DNA from 2 places in the Streptomyces sp. NPDC003393 genome. Region 2 is predicted to be linked to the other one. Evidence: predicted binding sites of a transcription regulator. Region 2 holds the regulator's gene; the other holds the start of a gene.
The links. Region 2 encodes HrcA, which represses chaperone genes, less so after heat shock. Its sites were predicted from a motif close to TTNGCACTCNGNNNNNCNGAGTGCNAA; they were not measured.

Region 1 (3,190 bases), on a different contig from region 2:
ACAGCGGAGCCCTCGACCCGACGAAGACCACCGTCGTCCTGAACACCGGCGACGGCCTGAAGACGCTGGACGCGGTGGCCGGCACCGGCCTGACCGCCACCATCCGCCCGACCCTGGACTCCTTCCGAGAGGCTGGCCTCGTATGAGCGTGACCGTTCGCATCCCCACCATCCTGCGCACCTACACCGGCGGACAGGCCGAGGTGAACGCCGAGGGCGCGACCCTCGCCGAGGTCATCTCCGACCTGGAGAAGAACCACACGGGCATCGCCGCGCGCGTCCTGGACGACCAGGGCAAGCTGCGCCGCTTCGTCAACGTCTACGTCAACGACGACGACGTCCGCTTCGAGCAGGGACTGGAGACGGCCACCCCGGACGGCGCGGGTGTGTCGATCATCCCCGCGGTCGCCGGCGGCTGACCATTACCCTCGGTAATTCGATTACCGATTGTTCACGGAACGGCCCCCTCCGTAAGGGAAGCGGAGGGGGCCGTTCTGAGTGATTGAGCGCGGTAGAGTTGGGGAACGCGCCCCCGGTCCACGGATCGGTAAGTCCTGGTTTCCTGCCGCACGCCGATAAGAAGTAGCCAAAGTGTGCGGGCTTTTCGCGGCATTTGTCTTGTTTGTGGGGCCCGACTTGCCCTGAATCAAGCTGAATTCTCGTCATATTCCGGACCCCGTCCGTCCAGAATTCTCGTCCGATTGACCTGTTGCAGACGGCAGTTGGACAGATACATTCAGCCGCGGTCGACGCGTTCCGGCGCACGCCCCCGTCCACGGGGGGTGAGGTCTGACCCGGGTCCGCGAAGTGTGGATCTGTGCAAGGGCCAGTAATAGGGGAGTTAGGCATGGCTCAGGGCACCGTCAAGTGGTTCAACGCGGAGAAGGGGTACGGCTTCATCGCGGTCGACGGTGGTGCGGACGTCTTCGTCCACTACAGCGCGATCCAGATGGACGGCTACCGCTCGCTGGAAGAGGGCCAGCGGGTCGAGTTCGAGATCTCGCAGGGTCAGAAGGGCCCGCAGGCGGACATGGTCCGCGTCACGGCCTGATTCGCGCGACCACCGCAAGCGATCAGCTTTCGAGGGGCCCGCACCTCCACCCGGGGTGCGGGCCCCTCGGCGTGTCGCCGTACGCGTGGGCCGCCACCCCGGCCGTCGCGCCCCGAGGAGGCTCGCTTCGCGAGCACGCCTTGCACTCGGGTGGGTCGAGTGCTAATCATTGGCGTTAGCACTCTGAAGGTGAGAGTGACAGCGAAGGACCGGGTCGGTGAGGCCCGCGGGCCGGGTGGGGCAAGGAACCACGAGGCCGGCGAGCCGTCCGTCGCGGGCGCGGGCGCGGTCCGAAGGAATCACCCCCAGTCCTGGAGGGACCACTTCACATGGCCAAGATCATCGCGTTCGACGAGGAGGCGCGGCGCGGCCTCGAGCGCGGCATGAACCAGCTCGCGGACGCCGTCAAGGTGACCCTCGGCCCCAAGGGCCGCAACGTCGTCCTCGAGAAGAAGTGGGGCGCCCCCACGATCACCAACGACGGTGTCTCCATCGCCAAGGAGATCGAGCTCGAGGACCCGTACGAGAAGATCGGCGCCGAGCTGGTCAAGGAAGTCGCCAAGAAGACGGACGACGTCGCCGGTGACGGTACGACCACCGCGACCGTTCTCGCCCAGGCCCTGGTCAAGGAGGGCCTGCGCAACGTCGCCGCCGGTGCCAACCCGATGGCTCTGAAGCGCGGTATCGAGAAGGCCGTCGAGGCCGTCTCCGCCGCCCTGCTCGACCAGGCCAAGGAGGTCGAGACCAAGGAGCAGATCGCCTCCACGGCCTCCATCTCCGCCGCCGACACCCAGATCGGCGAGCTCATCGCCGAGGCCATGGACAAGGTCGGCAAGGAAGGCGTCATCACCGTCGAGGAGTCGCAGACCTTCGGCCTGGAGCTCGAGCTCACCGAGGGCATGCGCTTCGACAAGGGCTACATCTCCGCCTACTTCGCCACCGACATGGAGCGCATGGAGTCGTCGCTCGAGGACCCGTACATCCTCATCGCGAACTCCAAGATCTCCGCGGTCAAGGACCTGCTCCCGCTGCTGGAGAAGGTCATGCAGTCGGGCAAGCCGCTGCTGATCATCGCCGAGGACGTCGAGGGCGAGGCCCTGTCGACCCTGGTCGTCAACAAGATCCGCGGCACCTTCAAGTCCGTCGCCGTCAAGGCCCCGGGCTTCGGCGACCGCCGCAAGGCCATGCTCGGCGACATCGCCATCCTCACGGGCGGCGAGGTCATCTCCGAGGAGGTCGGCCTCAAGCTGGAGAACGCGTCTCTGGACCTGCTGGGCCGCGCCCGCAAGGTCGTCATCACCAAGGACGAGACCACGATCGTCGACGGCGCCGGCTCCACGGAGCAGGTGCAGGGCCGGGTGAACCAGATCCGCGCCGAGATCGAGAACAGCGACTCCGACTACGACCGCGAGAAGCTCCAGGAGCGCCTGGCCAAGCTCGCCGGCGGTGTCGCGGTCATCAAGGCCGGTGCCGCCACCGAGGTCGAGCTCAAGGAGCGCAAGCACCGCATCGAGGACGCCGTCCGCAACGCCAAGGCGGCCGTCGAGGAGGGCATCGTCGCCGGTGGTGGCGTGGCCCTGCTCCAGACCACCAACGTCTTCGAGAAGCTGGAGCTCGAGGGTGACGAGGCGACCGGCGCCCAGGCCGTGAAGCTCGCCCTGGAGGCCCCGCTGAAGCAGATCGCCGTCAACGCCGGCCTCGAGGGCGGCGTCGTGGTGGAGAAGGTGCGCAACCTGACCCCGGGTCACGGCCTGAACGCCGCGACCGGCGAGTACGTCGACCTGGTCAAGGAAGGCATCATCGACCCGGCGAAGGTGACCCGTTCCGCGCTGCAGAACGCCGCCTCCATCGCCGCGCTGTTCCTGACCACCGAGGCCGTCATCGCCGACAAGCCGGAGAAGGCCGCCGCGCCGGCCGGCGGCGGCATGCCGGGCGGTGACATGGACTTCTGATCGACCGGTTCCGGTTGATCGACCGTCCTTCACACCGAGGGCGGCACCCCCTGGAGACAGGGGGTGCCGCCCTCGGGCGTGTTCCGGGTCGCTTCGGCGGGGCGCCGGGCGGGACGTAACACATCTCACGGCCGACACCACTGTACGTGTTCCATGCGTGTGCACATACCATGCGGTATCCGTGCCGC
Region 2 (3,190 bases):
GCAGGGCCGGGACGTCATGACCTGGCCCAGGAAGGACCGGGTGACCTGCGAGACCTCACCGCGGCCACGGCACATGTCGCACGTCTGGGCGGAGGTCCCCGGGGCCGCGCCCTCGCCGTTGCAGGTGTTGCAGACGACGGCCGTGTCGACCTGGATGTCCTTCGTGGTGCCGAAGGCGGCCTCGTCCAGCTCCACCTCCAGCCGGATCATGGCGTCCTGGCCCCGGCGGGTGCGCGAGCGCGGTCCGCGCTGCGACGCCGTCCCGAAGAACGCGTCCATGATGTCGGAGAAGTTGCCGAAGGCGCCGGCCCCGAAGCCGCCCGCACCCGCGCCGCCGGACTGCGAGAGCGGGTCGCCGCCGAGGTCGTAGACCTGCTTCTTCTGCGGGTCCGACAGCACCTCGTAAGCGGCGTTGATCTCCTTGAACCGCTCCTGGGTCTTCGGATCCGGGTTGACGTCCGGGTGCAGCTCGCGCGCGAGCCGCCGGAAGGCCTTCTTGATCTCTTCCTGCGACGCGTCGCGACGCACGCCGAGAACGGCGTAGTAGTCCGTGGCCACTTACGACTCCGCCAGGATCTGTCCGACGTACCGTGCCACTGCGCGTACCGCTCCCATCGTTCCCGGGTAGTCCATGCGGGTCGGTCCGACCACGCCGAGCTTGGCGACTGCCTCGCCGCCCGAACCGTAGCCCACCGACACGACGGACGTGGAGTTGAGTCCTTCGTAGGCGTTCTCGTGACCGATGCGCACGGTCATGCCCTGGTCCTGTGTCTCACCGAGCAGCTTCAGCAGGACGACCTGCTCCTCCAGCGCCTCCAGGACGGGGCGGATGGTGAGGGGGAAGTCGTGTGCGAAGCGGGTCAGATTGGCGGTGCCGCCGATCATCAGCCGCTCCTCGTTCTCCTCGACCAGGGTCTCGAGGAGCGTGGACAGCACCGTGAAGACCGTACCGCGGTCCTCGAGGTCGAAGCCCTCGGGGAGATCTTCCACCAGGTGCGGCACATCCGTGAAACGGCGGCCGGCGACCCGGCTGTTCAACCGCGCCCGCAGGTCCGCGAGCGAGGTCTCGCCGAACGGGGCCGGGCAGTCGATCATCCGCTGCTCGACCCGCCCGGTGTCCGTGATCAGCACCAGCATCACGCGCGCGGGCGCGAGCGAGAGCAGCTCCACGTGCCGCACGGTCGAACGGGTCAGCGACGGATACTGCACCACGGCGACCTGCCGGGTCAGCTGCGCCAGCAGCCGCACCGTGCGGGCCACCACGTCGTCGAGGTCGACGGCGCCGTCGAGGAAGTTCTGGATGGCGCGCCGCTCCGGCGGGGTCATCGGCTTGACCCCGGCGAGCTTGTCGACGAAGAGGCGGTAGCCCTTGTCGGTGGGGATGCGGCCCGCGCTGGTGTGCGGCTGGGCGATGTAGCCCTCGTCCTCCAGGGCCGCCATGTCGTTGCGGACCGTGGCCGGTGAGACGCCGAGGTTGTGCCGCTCGGTGAGGGCCTTGGAGCCGACCGGCTCCTCGGTTCCGACGTAGTCCTGGACGATGGCACGCAACACCTGAAGCCGTCGCTCACTGAGCATCGCGTGCACCTCCAAAACTGCCTCGGATCCCGCCTGGCACTCGGCGCATACGAGTGCCAGCATTCCCGCGCCCAGTGTACGGCCGTCGGGTACACCGTCGGCAAGGCTGGTGCCGACGGGCCGGTGCGGGGAGGGATAGCGTCCCGGTATGACGGTGACTTGGGAAGAGCTGGGGTGGGAGCGGCTGGCGGAGGGGGTCGGCCGGGTGCGGTTGCCGGTGTGGGACTGCACCGTCGGGCTGGTCGTCTCGGGCGGCACGGCGCTGCTGGTGGACGCCGGGTCGAGCCTGGCGGAGGGAGCCCGGCTGCGGGCGCAGGCGCGGGAGCTCGGCGGCGGCGATGTGACACTTCTCGCGCTGACCCATCCGCACTTCGACCATGTCTTCGGGGCGGCGGCGTTCCCGGCCGCGGCGGTCTTCGCCGCCGGGGGCGCGCGTGCCGCGTCCGAGGACGGCCGCGCGCGCGAGGAGTTGCGCGCGGACGCCGTACGCAACGGACTGGACGCCGAGGCGGCCCGCGAGGCCGCGGCGGCGCTGGTGCGGCCCGGCCGCGAGGTGCGCGGCCGGCTGACCGTGGACCTCGGGGGCGGCCGTCGGGCGCTGCTCGCGGACGTGGGGCCCGGCCACACCGCGCACGACCTGGCGGTGGTGGTGCCGGGGCTCGCGGACGGGCGGACCGTGGTGTTCTGCGGCGATCTCGTCGAGGAGTCCGGCGAGCCGCAGGCCGGCCCCGACGCCGTGCCGTCCCGCTGGCCCGCCGCTCTGGACCGCCTGCTGGAGCTGGGCGGCGAGGACGCACTGTACGTGCCCGGTCACGGAGCGGTGGTCGGCGCCGAGTTCGTGCGCACCCAGCGCGACGCGCTCGCCGCCCGCTTCGGCGTGTCGAGCTGATCGCGTACGGCCTTCTCCATATCGTCACTCGAATGCGGCAGTACTCACCCGACCTGACCCCTCCGTGGAAGAAGCCGAAGGCCGTGCCCGAGGTGGCGGCGGAGCCGGGCCTGGTCGTCGAGGAACCGGGCACCGGCTTCTGCGGGGCGGTGATCCGCTGCGAGGCGGGCACGGTGACCCTGGAGGACCGCTTCGGCAAGCACCGGGTGTTCCCGCTCCGGCCCGGCGGCTTCCTGCTGGAGGGCAGGGCGGTGACGCTGGTGCGGCCGGCCTCCGGGCCGGCGCGTCCCACCCGCACGGCGTCCGGTTCGGTCGCCGTTCCCGGCGCACGCGCGCGCGTGGCCCGCGCCGGGCGGATCTATGTCGAGGGGCGGCACGACGCCGAGCTGGTCGAGAAGGTGTGGGGCGACGACCTGCGCGTCGAGGGCGTGGTCGTGGAGTACCTGGAGGGCGTCGACGACCTGCCGGCGATCGTGGAGGCCTTCGCTCCGGGCCCGGACGCGCGGCTGGGCGTGCTGGTGGACCACCTGGTGCCGGGCACCAAGGAGTGGCGCATCGCGGAGTCGGTGACCAGCGAGCACGCACTGGTGGTGGGCCACCCGTACATCGACATCTGGGAGGCGGTGAAGCCGGCCGCACTGGGCATCCCGGCCTGGCCCGCCGTCCCGCACGGCCAGGACTGGAAGACGGGCGTGTGCCGTGCGCTGGGGTGGCCCTCGGAGAACA

Region 1: the regulator HrcA is predicted to act here: its motif matches at 1,190-1,216, upstream of groL (chaperonin GroEL).

The regions. Positions count from the first base shown of each region.
Region 1 is NZ_JBSFRB010000022.1:92,490-95,679, reverse strand. Features, by position in the region: gene thrC (threonine synthase) at 1-146, shown strand, start outside; gene ACWDUZ_RS21790 (MoaD/ThiS family protein) at 143-418, shown strand; gene ACWDUZ_RS21785 (cold-shock protein) at 847-1,050, shown strand; gene groL (chaperonin GroEL) at 1,380-3,002, shown strand.
Region 2 is NZ_JBSFRB010000005.1:10,135-13,324, reverse strand. Features, by position in the region: gene dnaJ (molecular chaperone DnaJ) at 1-558, opposite strand, end outside; gene hrcA (heat-inducible transcriptional repressor HrcA) at 559-1,575, opposite strand; gene ACWDUZ_RS06755 (MBL fold metallo-hydrolase) at 1,724-2,464, shown strand; gene ACWDUZ_RS06750 (DUF3097 domain-containing protein) at 2,497-3,190, shown strand, end outside.